3 regions of the Arthrobacter sp. P1_B4 genome follow, and region 1 is predicted to be linked to each of the others. Evidence: riboswitches for the same ligand, from Rfam matches in the RefSeq annotation. Region 1 holds a riboswitch; each other region holds the start of a gene.

Region 1 (4,873 bases):
CGGGTGGGGGAGTACATCTCGGTCCGCGTCCCCGATATCGAAGGTGCCCTGGAGCTGCCGCCCGAGGTTGCCGCGCACGTCTTTGTAACAGTCGCCTGACCAGCCACCACGCGCCGGTCATGGGACCACCCACGAGTTGTCCACAATTGCGGTTACGGATTTATTACCGGGCGGCTTAATCGCCTATAGTTAGTGCCCAGTACCGATACCAAAGCGTTACCTGATCCGAAGCCGAGCCCTGCCAGCGGATCAGTCGCAGAACTACCTCCTGGCAGGGGCGGGGGAACCACTTTCGGCTGCTACTTCGGCAGCCTTGGGGTGAAGTCCGTCAGCGGCAAGCAGCTTCCACCGAAGGATCCCCTAGGGATGCCTCTGTGCGTGGCTGCCTGCAACGGCGGACCGGGTCTTTGATCTCTCTGACCCGAATCCGACAGCTAACTTCGCAGGCCATCCAGAGAGGAACCCTTCTTGACCACCCAGACCGCCAGGGGCCGTCGCCGCGCGACCGGTCCCGCTCCGGAGCCGCGTCCCGTCGTCGCACACACGGCCGAACGCCCGCGGGACGTGCACCGCGATGAACGCCGTCGCCGTCGCAGTCCGTTCCGCCAGGTCACGGACTTTGCCGCGGCAAGCGGAGTCGGGCAGAAGGCCGGGATCGCACTGGCCGCAACTGGTCTGGTTCTTACCGTGACGGTCCCCGTCACGAGCCCGGTGATGGCTTCGAATCCGGGCGGATCCGGCGCGCTCTCCGCCGCCGTGCAGCCGGATGTCACCGCTGCCGCCGCCGCCAAGGTCGACTTCAACCGCACGGCCGTCACCACGAAGGGCGATCCGGACGGGAAACTCAAGCAGCTGCTGAGCGCCCAGTCTGTGGGCACGATCACCCGCGCGGCATCGGCCGGCACCCTGGGTGCGCCGCTCGACCAGCTGGTCACGGCCTCGCCCTTCGGCTACCGTGTCAGCCCCATTACCGGGGGCGCGGGGGAGTTCCACCGCGGCCAGGATTTCGCCGCCCAGTGCGGCACGGCGGTCCACGCGGCCGCCAGCGGCACCGTGACCTTCAACGGCTGGCATCCCTTCGGCGGGGGGAACCGCGTGGTCATCGATCACGGCAACGGCCTGGAGACCACGTACAACCACCTGTCCTCGGCTTCGGTCAAGGTCGGCCAGAAGGTTTTCCGCGGTGACGTCGTCGCCATGAGCGGAACCACCGGCGCCTCCACGGGCTGCCACCTCCACTTTGAAGTGATGGTCAACGGCGATGTCGTTGACCCGCTCGGCTGGCTCTAAAAAGACGATGGGCTGCTCTCAACTTCCTGTGACACGCCGTGATCTGAATGTGACATTGGATCAGGACTGCTGTAGGGTTTGAAGCACGCCAACTTTTCCGAAGTTGGCGCTCTTGAGTGGATTGCCTAGCTCTGCCACCGCTCAAGGTCCGTTCGCATTACATCGTCTGGCAGGGGCGGGGGAACCAATTTTGGCCTTCGAAAGAAGGCCTTGGGGTTAAGTCGCAAAGCTTCCCAGGAAGCAGCGCGGCCGGGTGACTCCCATCCGAATCCGACAGCTCACCTCGTAGGCATTGGGAGAGGCTACTTTCGTGTCTTCACGCCACAATTCTGCGCGCATGCGCACCGGCGAGGCTCTGTCGAGCCCGCTGGAATCCACATCACGTGCCGCCCTTGCCGGCGCCCGGATTGGATCACGTTCCGCAGGCTCAATCGCTACCGAGCCCGGACAGCATGCAGTTTCCGCTTTTGGCGCGTCTTCGCAGTACACCCTTCGCTAAGTAACCCATTTCGGGGCGATCCGGCGTACCCCCAAGATGCCGGAGCGTCCTCAGTCCGTGCCCGAAAGCGCGCGGTCCAAGGATCACGAAAGAGAGAACTTAATGACTACTCGTGCAAACGTTGCACGGCACCGCGCCGAGGTCACCAAGACCAACTCGCTGGCTGTAATTGCTAAGGCTGTCGGCGACAACGCCGGCGGCATGGGCCGTCAGGCCGCGGTCATCGCCGCAGCTTCCGGTCTGGTCCTGACCAGCGGAATCGCAGCCAACGCTGCTGAAACCAATGTTCAGCGCGAATCCACCTCCGCTTCGGCCCTGGAAGTCCAGTCCGCAGCTCCGGCCACCATCTCGGCCGCTTCCACCATCGCGATCTCCTACGAGAAGCCCGCCGTGACCACCACGCCGGCTCCCGTCGTCGAGGCTCCCAAGCCCGTCGTGAAGGTCCAGGACGCCACGGCCACGGCTACAGCCACCCGCGCCGGCGGCACCGAGCTTGGCGTCAGCGGCGGCGTCGCTGCCCAGGCCCCCGCGGGCATCGGAAGCGGCGCAGGCGCGACCATCGCCGCTGCTGCCTACGCACAGATCGGCGTGGCGCAGGACTGCACCGCCCTCGCCACCAACGCCCTGGCCGCGGCCGGCATCCACTACCACGGCTGGCCGGCAGGTTACCTGTCCCTGGGCCGCACCGTGAGCGCCGCCGAGGCACGCCCGGGCGACCTCGCCTACTACCAGAACGGCGGCGTGGGCATGGCTCACATCGCGGTCTACGTAGGCAACGGCATGGCAGTGCACGGCGGCTGGAACGGCGGCACCACCGCGCTGTACAGCGTCAACGTCGGCTCCGGCCCGGTCTTCATCCGCGTCGGCGCCTAAGCACGAACCCCAGCATTCCGAAAGACCCCCGCCTCCAGGCGGGGGTCTTTCGCGTTGCCGCGCAGTGAACTTTCCGCGCTGAGGACCGCGCCGGTGAAAAAATATTCGGTGATCCGGCACTTGAGTGTTTACTCTTGTGTTGTCGATCCATAGCCCGACCATGCAGAGGGCAGCCGGCCCTCGTGCCGCTGGCGGGTGCGGCCGTGAAGAGGTATGCGGATGCGCACTCTCGTTCTGAATGCTGGATATGAACCGCTGGCGGTCATCACCTTCCGCCGGGCGCTCGTCCTTGTCCTGACCGGAAAGGCCAGCGTGGTGGCCGAAGGGGACGACCCCGTGGTCGGCCCCCAGGACATTTTGGGCCGCCCGTCCGTGATCCTGCTGAACCGCTACATCCGGCCAAGGTACAACACGATGACTGCGGTGAGCCGCCGCGGCGTGCTGCGCCGGGATGCCCACCGCTGCGCGTACTGCGGCAAGGCTGCCCACACCATCGACCACATCCAGCCCAAATCGCGGGGCGGAGCCGACTCCTGGGAGAACCTGGTGGCGGCGTGCCTGCGGTGCAACAACGCCAAGAGCGACCATACGCCGGCGGAGATGGGCTGGAAGATCGGTTTTGTTCCGGGCCCGCCAAAAGGTGCCACCTGGCAGATCAAGGAACTCGAGAAGCCGACGCCGGCCTGGGATCCGTTCCTGCTGCCTGAATCGGCTGCCTGATCGGCCTCCTAGCTGATTGATCAGCCGGTGAAGACGCTGCCGGCGCACATTACGGCTTGTTCAGTGGCCGCTGGCGCCGCGCTAGGCTGAACCGATGGAGTTCGATGCTATCATTCTCGCCGGGGGGCGGTCCTCACGCCTCGGCGGCGTGCCCAAATCCGGGCTGATCTACGACGGCGCCACCCTCCTGGAGCGGTCACTGCGGGCCGCGGGCGCGGCGGGGCGCACCGTCGTCGTCGGCCCCGACCCCGGGGGCCTGCCCGGCGGCGTCCTGACCTGCCGGGAAGAGCCGCCCTTCGCGGGTCCGGCCGCAGCCATCGCGGCGGGGCTGGCCGCCCTGGCCGCCGATCACGCGAGCCGGCACGCAGCAGCCGCGCCCTATACCCTCGTCCTGGCGTGTGACATGCCCCGGTCGGCCGGCGCGGTCCGTGCCCTGGCCGAGGCGCTGGCCGCGTCTGCTGCAGGCACACCGGAAAGGGGTGGGGCCGACGGCGTCATGGCCGTCTCGGCCGACAGTCGGAAACAGCCGCTCGTGGGCTTTTATGGCACGGCCGTGCTACAACGTTCTGTCGCGGACGCCGCGTCCCGGGACCGGCTGGAAAACGCGTCGGTGTTCGCCCTTCTTGCTAGGCTGGACGTGCGGGAAGTTCGCGTTCCCCCGGGTTCCACGGATGACGTCGACACCTGGGATGACGCGTCCGCACTGGGGGTATCCGGCAGGATTCCCGACGGCGGTCCGGGCTCCGGCCCGGCTCTGCACAGCTGAACTCGACCATGGAGGCAAACGGTGAAAAGCCAGGACGAAACACTGGAAGACTGGTGCCGTGCCCTGCTCCAGGCCCTGGAGCTGGACGACGTTGAGATTGACGTGAATGAGGTCCTCGCCCTGGCCGGCGTGGCCGCCCATTCCGTGGTGCGCCCGGCGGCACCGCTGACCACATTCATTGCCGGCTTTGCGGCCGGCCTGGCCTCCGGCTCCGGGCAGGCCACGGACTCCGTGTCCATGGAGTCCGCGATGGCCGTGGCCCGCCGGCTCGCCAAGGACTACGCAGCCGCCGAAACTTCCGGGGCATGACGGCTGCGGCCCCGGACGGCAATGGCCCCGCCACCGCCGCAGGTGAAGATGGCGTCAACGATAGCGGCGGAAATGGCGTCAGAGATGGCGGTGGAGAGGCTCTCGTAAACGGCCCTGGAGGCCCTCACATCGCGCACCAGGACACAGCGGACCAGGACTCAGGGGACGAGGACACTGCCGCGGAGCCGCACAGGCACCTGGCCCACACGTGGCAGGAGGCCCGGCAACTCGCGTTCGAGTGCGCCGTTCCCATCCCGGCCGCCCCTGTTCCGCTGCGGCAGACGCTTGGCCGGACGCTCGCGGCGGACGTCGTTGCCCGGCAGGACATGCCCCATTACGCTTCCTCTGCCATGGACGGTTGGGCCGTCAACGGCAGCGGGCCCTGGATCCTGGCCGAACCCGGTCAGCGCCTGGCA
Region 2 (4,873 bases), on a different contig from region 1:
GAGCCCAGCCTCTCCGAGCTCATGAGCATGGGGCTGCGGATGGCCGGCTGGTCCGTGGCCGTGGCCGAGGACGGGCCCGGAGCCGTCCGGCTCGCCAAGGAGTTCCGCCCCGACGTGCTGGTGCTGGACGTGATGTTGCCCGGGTTCGACGGCGTCGAACTGCTGAACAGGATCCGCGCGTTCGCGCCTGAGGTGCCGGCGCTGTTCCTCACCGCCAAGGATGCCGTTCAGGACCGCATCACCGGACTGGCGGCCGGCGGCGATGACTACGTCACCAAGCCGTTCAGCATGGAAGAGGTGCTGCTGCGCCTGCACCGGCTGGTCCAGCGCTCCGGAGTGGCCGCCATGGACACCGCCGAACTCGTGGTGGGAGACCTCGTGCTCAACGTCGACACCCGCGAAGTCACCCGGGCCGGTGAGGAAATGCACCTGACCGCCACGCAGTTCGAGCTGCTGCGCTACCTCATGGAAAACCCGAAACGGGTCATCAGCAAGGCCCAGATCCTGGACCGTGTCTGGGACTACGACTTCGGCGGCCAGGCGAACATCGTGGAACTGTACATTTCCTACCTCCGCAAGAAGGTCGACGCCAACCACGCTCCCATGATCCACACGGTGCGCGGAGCCGGGTACGTCCTGAAACCGGCGGACTGATCCGTGCCCTCACTTTCCGGCATGACCCGCGTCCCCGGACACGACTGGCGCAACCCGTCGACGTGGCATTTGCGCACCCGGCTGGTCCTGGTCGCCATGGCGCTGCTCGTGGCCATCTGCGGCGCTGTGGGCTTGTTCAGCTACGCCTCCATGGACCTCTTCCTCACCCGGCAGCTCGACACCCAGCTGGACCAGGCCTCCCACCGTTCGAGCGAGTTCGGCCGGCCCTCCTCGGACGATTCGGGCAGGCGCCCCGACCCCCTCGAAGCCCGGGGACAGGGCGTCGGGACGCTTAACGCACGGATAGTCGACGGCGAAGTCAGCAGGGCCGGATTCCTGGCCGGGGACGGCGCGGTCAAGAGCCTCTCCCCCTCCGACAACAAGGTTCTCCTGGCCCTGACCCCGAGCGGCGTGTCCGTGGACCGCAGCCTTTCGGCCGGCGCCTACCGGCTCACGGCCGCGCGTACACCGTACGGCGACGTGATTGTGACCGGACTCCCGCTGGCTGAAAAACAAAACACCTTGGCCTCCCTGGTCTGGACCATGGTGGTGGTGTCCGCAGGCGGGCTCGTGCTGATCGGGCTCGCCGGCACGGCCCTGATCCGGCGGACCATGAAGCCGCTGGAACAGCTCTCCGAGGTCGCCACCAACGTCTCCCGTCTCCCGCTGGACGCCGGCGAGGTGGCGCTCGGGGTCCGCGTCCCGACGTCGGCTGCCCATCCCGGAACGGAAGTGGGCAGCGTGGGCTACGCGCTGAACAAGATGCTGGACAACGTCTCCAACGCTCTCGAGGCGCGGCAGGAGAGTGAGATGAAGGTCCGGCAGTTCGTCGCCGACGCCTCACACGAGCTCCGCACCCCGCTGACGGCCATCCGCGGCTACACGGAGCTGATGCGGATGACCGAGCATTTCACCCCCGACGGCGAGAGGTCCCTCGCCCGTGTGCAAAGCCAGTCCGAGCGGATGACCACGCTCGTGGAGGACCTGCTGCTGCTGGCGCGCCTGGACGAGGGGCAGCCGCTCAAAATCTCCGACGTCGACCTCACCCAGCTGGCCATCGAGACGGTCAGCGATGAGAAAGTCATGGCCCCGGACCGCATCTGGCAACTGGAACTTCCGGACGAGCCCGTGGTGGTACGCGGTGATGCGACCCAGCTTCACCAGGTCCTCGCCAACCTGCTGTCCAATGCGCGCAAGCACACGGAACCCGGGACCAAGGTGGTCACGGGCGTTATGCGCTCGGCTGACGGCAGTGCCGTGGTCACCGTGACAGACAACGGCAGCGGCATCGCCCCGGAATTTATCGGCCGGGTCTTCGCCCGTTTCGCCCGGGCCGACGCCTCGCGCACCAATCCGGCGTCGAACCCCGCAGCCGTCCCCGCCGATTCTGCCGTCGCGACGGCGAGGGTCGGGTCCGGGGCTCCCGCACGCTCGTCCTCCGGCGCCGTTTCCGGCAGCCGCGGAGGTCACGGCACGGCGACCGCCGCGCCGACGTCCGAGGGCACCAGCGGGTTGGGCCTGTCCATTGTCCAGTCGATCGTGGAGGCCCACGGAGGAACAGTCGAGGTCACGTCCCGGCCGGGCCGCACGGAGTTCGCCGTGCGGCTGCCCCCCGCGCCGCCGCCGGCTTAACCGGAACGGCCGCCGTCGGCGCAAACGGCCCGGACCGGCCGGCCCGTGAACCCGGCGCAACCCGACACCCCGGCACTGTGACTCCTGTTACCAAAATGTGACTTAAGCGGCCAGGTCCTGTAGCGTCGTTAGCGTGCGCCGCCATCGGTGCCGCATATCCGGACGGACGCCAAACTCTGCCGCTTCCCGGATTCCGCTGGACCAGGCAGAGGCGGGGGACCCAGAGTTCCCGGGCATTCTGCTTTCATGCGCCCTCGGGGTGAAGCCGACACGTGATGTTCCGTGCGGCCGGATGACCTCATCCGAACCCGACAGCTAACTCCGCCGGCGTTGAGAGGCCACCATGACTGAATTCCAGGTACAAACACGCCCTGACGGCGGTTCGCATTCCCGCTCAGTTGGCGCAGCCAAGTCGCGCCACCGCGCCGAACCGGTCAAGCAGGCATCCGCCCTGTCGCGGTTCGCCGCCGGGCTCGGTGTAACCGGCCGCCGTGCCGCCGTCGTCACCGCCGCGTGCGCACTGCTGCTGGGTGGCGGCGCCGCCAGCCAGGCGGCAGAGCCGGGCGCCCACACGGCGAATGTTGCGAGCCAGGCGGCCACGATCGCCGACCCGCTGGCCAAGCTCAACTTCGAGCGGGTCCAGGTGGCTGGGCCGGGCGCTCCAGCGGAAAAGAACGTGGCTCCCCAGATCTCGGAGGTTAAGGCAGCCGAAGCGCTGATCCCTGCCCCAGCTGCTGCCGCGCCGGCAGCAGCGGCAGCCCCCGCACCTGCTCCGGTTCCCGCGGCAGCCCCCGCTCCCGCTCCGGTTCCCGCGGCAGCTCCCGCTCCCGCTCCGGCACCGGCAGCCGCTCCGGCCCCCGCACCGGCACCCGCACCGGTCGCAATCGACGACCCCGCCGGCGCGCAGGCCTACGCCGCGTCCCAGCTGGGAAGCTATGGCTGGGCACCCGGCCAGATGCAGTGCCTGCACAAGCTGTGGACCAAGGAATCCGACTGGAAGACCACCGCCACGAACGCCAGCAGCGGCGCCTACGGCGTGGTCCAGTCCCTGCCCGCCTCGAAGATGGCGAGCGCCGGCGCCGATTACATGACCAACTACCGGACCCAGATCAACTGGGGTCTGAACTACGTCAAGTCGCGCTACGGCTCCCCCTGCGGCGCCCTGAACTTCCACTACGCACACAACTGGTACTAAACCGGCCCTAACCAGCCCGGACAGGAGGCCACGGATCCACGTGGATCCGGGGCCTCCTGTGTGTGACTGCTAGCCGAGAATGGCGGTTTTTTCACAGCTCGGTTTGGCGGCCTCCACATGGCTAAGTGGACCTACGCCAACTCCAGCACGCACCTGAATCATCCTCGGCGCGCCAGTCTGGGCCGCACATCATTGACCTCGTCCTCTGCAGGGAGTGCCGTGTAGACGGCATTCCCTGCAGAAATTTGCCGCTTGACCTGCTCAAGCTCATCCTTGAGGAGGTCAACGGTGGCACGGTATTTCTCGAAGTCCGCTGTTCGGCGCCTGGCCACGGCGAAACTGATGCCGGCGGCGAGAACGGCAAGCGGGAACGACACCAGCAGGGCCCAGCCGGATGCGGCAAGGAAGTCCAGCGCTACGGGAAGTGCCTGCTTGAATGCCAGGAACTCGTTCACCCCACCAACCACTCCGTTCAGAGCGGAGTCCAGTGGGCCCAGAAACTGCCCCACGACTGGCGTCCCGGAAAACGACGGAGCGCTCAGCGGCGGTTCTCCCCCTGCAGACCAGCGCGAATCACCGAAATGGTTCAGGACGTAGATCCCGGCACCCGCGTTGAGGGCCGCGAAGAGCAGGACGGAACCAAGGGCAGTCCAATAAAGCCTGCGCGGACGCCAGACGCCGGCCACAAGCGCGAAGACGGTGGCCGCAACCCACGAAAAGATGCGGAGCTCGTCGCGGCCCATGCCGCCCAATAGATCCAAGGAATTCCCCGCCCCTTACAGTTGGAATCAATGCTCGTTTCGGTCCCAAGAGCCTATCCCAGCCGCCCCCCGGGTATGCCGCGGCAGATACTGGCGCGCTCCCTTTGTGCGTAGCCGGGCCCGACCCGCCCGGCTGCCCCGACTTCCACAGCCCCCGCACAGCTTGACCCTAAAGCCTTCATATGGGCCGCCGGGAAAGTTGAGCCATGACATTCACAGACCAGGCCACAGGAACCCTGCCCCGCTCCACGGCGACGCCGGCCGGCCCGGCGGCCCCCGAGGCACCCTCGGGGCTTGCGCTGGCCGGCGCACCCGTCCCGGGCCCGATCGCCGGGGCGCTGACCGGCCCCGGCGGCCGGCGCACGGCCATTGATACGCGCGCCAGCACGCCCCTGCTGGACGTCACCATCCCGGTCTTCAACGAGGAACGGGACCTCGAGGCCTGCCTGCGCCGGCTCCACGCGTACCTGCTCGGCGCCTTCCCGCATTCCTTCCGGATCACCGTGGCGGACAACGCCAGCACCGACGAAACGCTCAAGGCCGCGGAACGGGTAGCCCGCGAGCTGCGCGAAGTGACGGTGGTCCATATGGCAGAAAAGGGCCGCGGAAACGCGCTTCGCAAGGTGTGGCT
Region 3 (4,873 bases), on a different contig from region 1:
CCGGGCATGTAGACATTCGGACTGTCAGGCCGTCGGACCCCCCGGATCGCCCTGCTCGACGGCGCTGCCGGAATTTCCGGACTTGCCGCCAGCATTTGCCGGGACCGCGAAAGTCCTCGCCGCCCGTGACCCGGCGACTGCGCTCGCGGCTATGGTGACAAGCGCTCCCACCAGCAGGGCCGCGGCCTCGCCTGGGAGCAGGACCTGAAGCTGCGTGCCGATGCTCGCCGCAGCCACCGGTACGCCAAGCTGCGCCGCTGACAACACCCCCAGCGACAGCGGGAGTCCCAGGAAAGCCAGGTCGGCGTGCGCCAGCAGGGCCCCGGCCCCCAGCAACAGGCCGAGGGCCATCATGTCCGGGTGCCCGGCCAGGTCCTTGAGCGTCAGCGATGCACCCAGCCACACGAAGAAGAGCGGACCCAGGAAGCCGTCGCTGAGCGCGAACAGTTGCCGGGCCAGCCGCCGCGGTTCGCCGACCGCAGCCATCACCAGGCCGAAAGAAAAGCCTGCCATCATCACAGACACATTGCTCCACGTCGCGACACCGGCCAGGGTGAAGAGCACGGCCAGCTGGATCCGTAGCTCCAGGGCAAACTTGCGGCTTTCCGAGAGCCGGTGCACGCGCCGACGGATTCCTTGGCGCTCCAGCCAGCGCAAGCCGACAAAGAGCACTACCGCGCACCCGGTCACCGCGAGGACACCCAGCGCCGCCTGGACTGCGTGGGGCGGATCCACCAGGAGCGGCAACGCCACAATGCAGGCTGTGTCGGCAATTGCCACCTGCGCTGTCATAGCGACGACATCTGGCCCGCCGAGGCGCAGGGAATCGACGATTGGAAGCACCAGGGCTGCCGACGAGGACGCCAGCAGCACGACGTAGAGGGGAGCATGTCCAGTCCCGAACAGCAGTCCGATGCCGGTTCCGACCACCACCGCTGCCGCTGCGGCCACCATCGCCCGGCGGGAGCCTTTGCCGAGGGCGCCACGGATGTGCGGATCCCGCACGGGAACGTGGGTGCCTGCCACGAACATCATCAGCGCAAACCCGATATTGGCCAGCAGGGTGAACGTCGGGTCCGCGGGGTCCACCAGGGCCAGCCCTGAGCGCCCGATCGCGATGCCGGCCAGCAGCTCACCCAGCATGACAGGCAAGTGCCAGCGCGCCGGCAGGGCCAGCAGGGGGCCAGCCAGGGCGATGACGGCGATCAGCGCCAGGGACAGGAAGGTCACGGTTCGCGGCGGCCGGCCGGCGCCGGGCCTGACCGCCGTTCCACCACCGCGTAGGCCTTGCCGTCCAGGAAGGCCCAGTCGTTGACAACCATGTACCCGAGCGCGTCCACCCGGTCATTGAGGATGTGCTCGTCGAAACCCCCGTCGCGCGGTTCCGCGTCCCAGGTGCTCACGTGGACGTCCCCGCCGTCGAGGATCAGCAGCTCGGTGTTGACGTCGAAATCCTCTTGGGGCTGAGTGCTCAACTGGCAGATGGCGACACAATGGCTGTTCATTTTCGGGCCTCCGCTTCCGGTGGTGCTGATGGCATCATCCTATGTTCGGAAACGGCGCCGCCCTATGGGCAAATTGCGGCCCGGCATCATGGCTCCGTTACCTGAATGTGACTTTCGGGTGCGGTTCGCGCTACGGTTGATGAGTGCCTGTTGTCTCCGATACGGGCGCTCCCCAGCCGATTGCCTAACTCTGCCGCGGCCCGGGGGTAACTCGCATCAACGTCCGGCAGAGACGGGGAAACCACTTTTGACCTGCTGATATGCAGGTCTTGGGGTGAAGCCGCACAGTGCCCGCAACGACGGGCCCGGGAGTGYGGCCGGGTGCCTCCCATCCGAATCCGACAGCTCACCTCGCAGGCATTGGGAGAGGCTACATTTTTCATGACTTCAGTCAATACTTTTGCGCGCCATGCCGCCGTCCTCGCCGCCGCATCCGGCCTGGTCCTGACCAGCGGAATGGCGGCCAACGCCGCCACCGCCCCCGTGCAGCGTGACTCTGCTCCGGCGTCGAACGTCGACATCGCCGGACAGGTCAGTGCCCCCGTCAGTGCCGATTCAAACGTCAAGATCAGCTTCGAGCGCCCCGCAGTGGATTCTGTTGCCGCGCCGGTCATCGAACAGCCCGTCGCGCCGGCTCCGGCTCCCACTGCAGCCCCGGCGGCGGCGCCCAAGGCTCCGGCCAAGCCGGTCATCCAGGTGCAGGCCGCTCCGGCAGCAGCTCCGGCAGCAGCGCCGGCCGCGGCGCCCGCGGGCGGACGCAACGCCATCATGCTCTCGGCCGCCTACAGCCAGGTGGGCATCACCCAGGACTGCACTGCCATGGTGGAAAAGGCCCTTGGCGCCGCGGGTAAGCCCGTTGGCGACATCGGTCCCCGCGCGTTCCTTGGCCTTGGAACCGTTGTAGCGACGCCGCAGCCCGGTGACATGGTGGTCCAGTCCGGCCACGTCGGCATTTACGCCGGCAACGGCCAGGTGGTCAGTGGCGGCATGAACGGCAAGAACCAGACCATGGTCCACCCGCTGTCCTGGCTCACCGCGACCGGCGGCGTGACGTTCGTCCGCGCCTAAGCCGCACGGCCCCGACCCGGGGCCAGACAGTCCGGAAAGACCGGCGCTCGAGTTCCCTTGGGGGCAACTCGACCGCCGGTCTTTCCTGTCTCCGCATTCGGGGCTCCGGGATCCCGATGGCATAGCTTTCCCCGGCGCAGGGTCCTCAGGGATTCCCGCTGCCCATGAGCGGAAGCGTCAATTTCATGACGGTTCCCTCGCCGCCCGTCGCGGCCACCTCGACGGTGCCCCCGGCCGCGACGGCAATCTCCCGGACCAGGGCCAGGCCGATGCCAAAGCTCCGCTGTCCCTGTGAGGTGCCGGTGCCGGCCGTCCGCACGAACCGGTCAAAGATCCGGGCCTGATCGACGCCGGTGATTCCGGTCCCGGAGTCCGCCACCGTGATCACGGCGCGCTTCTGCTCGATTGAGGTCGTGATGGACACGCGGCCGCCCGGAGGCGTGTGGGCCAGCGCGTTGTCCGCCAGGGCCAGCACGGCACGCCGCAGCGCATTCTTCTCGATCCGGGCCAGCGGCCGGGCAGCGGCAGAGAATTCCAGGCGCACCTGCCGCTGCTCTGCCACCTGCTGGAGGCTGCCGGCGACGCTGGCGGCAGCGTCGGCGAGGTCGGCAGGGGGCGCGGAGCGGTCCGGGGCCTCCGCGGTTGCCGCGAGGAGCAGTTCGTTGACAATCCCTGTCAGCGTCGCGGCGTCCTCCCGGATCCGGGCCAGGTCGTGGCTTTGCCTGGAGCCGGGCACAGTGTTGCGCTGGGCCAGCTGGATCCTGGTGTCCAGGATGGTCAATGGCGTGCGCAATTCGTGGCTGGCGTCCTGGACGAAACGCCGCTCCCTTGCCAGGGCATCACTGAGGGGACGAATCGCGCTGCGCGCGCTGAGCCACCCGACGATGCCGGCCAGCAGGATTCCCGCTACCCCGGCGATGATCATGGCTTCGAGGACATCCTTGGAATCCAGGTAGGTGTAGGCCGTCCCGGCCGTCGCCGAGCCCGGCACTTCAGGATGGGCCAGTTGGTTCGTGAGGTACAGTGCCGTGGCGGCGAGCAGCCCGAGAACCATGACCGCGCACGCAGCACTGATCCGCACCGCGACCTTGAGGGAAGCCTTGCGCAGGATGGAGTGGTCCGGATTTCCGCCGGCCGGCAAGCCGTCACTCATGGGCTTCGCCGATCTGGTATCCGAGGCCGTGCACCGTGCGGATCACGGCTTTGGAGATCTTCCGGCGCAGGTGATGAACATAGGTATCGATCACGCCGGGCTGTTCCGAGGCGTGGAAGCACGCCGCGAGGAGCTCATCCCGGGTGAAGACGCGGTCCGGTTCCGCGGCAAGGGCTGCCAGCAGCTGGCCTTCCTTTGCGGTCAGTGACACCGTTTGCCCGTAGACAGAACGGACGGAGCGCTGCGTTGGATCCAGTTCCCAGTCCCCGATCGCCACCGGTGTCGGGGCCGGGGGAGTGAAAGTCCGCGTCAGTGCGCGCAGGCGTGCTGCCAGTTCGCCGGCGTCGAACGGCTTGGTCACGTAATCGTTGGCGCCGGCGTCCAGGCCCCTGACTTTTTCGTCGGCATCGCCCAGCGCGGTCAGGATCAGGATGGGCGTGGCAATGCCTTTCGACCGCAAAGCCGTGATGAGGGCGATGCCGTCCATGGCGGGCAGCCCGCGGTCCACCACCATGACGTCCCAGCTCCCGGTCAGCCCGTGGTGGAGGCCGTCGCGGCCGTTGGTGACCAACTGGATCCGGTAGTCCGGGTCCAGGAGCTCGGCGATGAGCGGTCCCAGGACGGCGTCGTCCTCGACGAGCAGCAGGGACGGAAGGTCAGTGGAGGTCATGTCAGCTATTCTTCCGCGGCCATTTCCTCAGTCCGCAGTCCGGCCCCAGGTTCTTCTGCCGTGTCGCCGGCGGCTTTGTCTGCGGCTGCGGCGGCGCGGCGGGAGTTCCGGCGGCGTTTGAGGAGCTGCACCACCCCCGGCACGACGGAGACGAGCACCATGGCCACGACGATGGCGTCGATGTTCCTGGCGATGATGTCAAAATGCCCCAGCCAGGTGCCAAGCATCGTCACGGAGGCCGCCCAGGCGACGGCGCCGGTGATATTCCACAGGGTGAAGGATTTGCAGTCATAGCGCGCGGTCCCGGCGGTCAGCGGAGCAAACGTCCGGACCATGGGGACGAAGCGGGCCAGCACGACGGCGGCCCCGCCGTGGCGGCGGAAGAAGTCCTCCGTGGTGGTCAGGTGCGCTGTCTTCAGGATCCGGGCGTCGTCCTTGAACCATCGCCGGCCAAATTTCCGTCCGAGCATGTAGCCG

Evidence for each region. A riboswitch is a leader RNA that binds a small molecule or an ion and turns the genes downstream of it on or off. The one in region 1 is predicted to bind cyclic di-AMP.
Region 2: another riboswitch for cyclic di-AMP. It lies ahead of AC1D1W_RS10220 (aggregation-promoting factor C-terminal-like domain-containing protein); the one in region 1 lies ahead of AC1D1W_RS11225 (NlpC/P60 family protein).
Region 3: another riboswitch for cyclic di-AMP. It lies ahead of AC1D1W_RS08880 (hypothetical protein); the one in region 1 lies ahead of AC1D1W_RS11225 (NlpC/P60 family protein).

Annotation. Positions count from the first base shown of each region.
Region 1 is NZ_JBFTZW010000027.1:9,525-14,397, reverse strand. Features, by position in the region: gene AC1D1W_RS11235 (iron-dependent transcriptional repressor DtxR) at 1-99, shown strand, start outside; cyclic di-AMP (ydaO/yuaA leader) riboswitch at 250-464, shown strand; gene AC1D1W_RS11230 (M23 family metallopeptidase) at 469-1,290, shown strand; cyclic di-AMP (ydaO/yuaA leader) riboswitch at 1,427-1,596, shown strand; gene AC1D1W_RS11225 (NlpC/P60 family protein) at 1,892-2,662, shown strand; gene AC1D1W_RS11220 (HNH endonuclease) at 2,882-3,382, shown strand; gene mobA (molybdenum cofactor guanylyltransferase) at 3,477-4,148, shown strand; gene AC1D1W_RS11210 (DUF6457 domain-containing protein) at 4,170-4,457, shown strand; gene AC1D1W_RS11205 (molybdopterin molybdotransferase MoeA) at 4,454-4,873, shown strand, end outside.
Region 2 is NZ_JBFTZW010000021.1:37,432-42,304, forward strand. Features, by position in the region: gene AC1D1W_RS10210 (response regulator transcription factor) at 1-654, shown strand, start outside; gene AC1D1W_RS10215 (sensor histidine kinase) at 676-2,286, shown strand; cyclic di-AMP (ydaO/yuaA leader) riboswitch at 2,471-2,630, shown strand; gene AC1D1W_RS10220 (aggregation-promoting factor C-terminal-like domain-containing protein) at 2,630-3,481, shown strand; gene AC1D1W_RS10225 (hypothetical protein) at 3,640-4,242, opposite strand; gene AC1D1W_RS10230 (bifunctional glycosyltransferase family 2/GtrA family protein) at 4,449-4,873, shown strand, end outside.
Region 3 is NZ_JBFTZW010000016.1:20,443-25,315, forward strand. Features, by position in the region: gene AC1D1W_RS08870 (cation:proton antiporter) at 25-1,230, opposite strand; gene AC1D1W_RS08875 (hypothetical protein) at 1,227-1,475, opposite strand; cyclic di-AMP (ydaO/yuaA leader) riboswitch at 1,677-1,879, shown strand; gene AC1D1W_RS08880 (hypothetical protein) at 1,887-2,573, shown strand; gene AC1D1W_RS08885 (sensor histidine kinase) at 2,719-3,726, opposite strand; gene AC1D1W_RS08890 (response regulator transcription factor) at 3,719-4,396, opposite strand; gene AC1D1W_RS08895 (DedA family protein) at 4,402-4,873, opposite strand, start outside.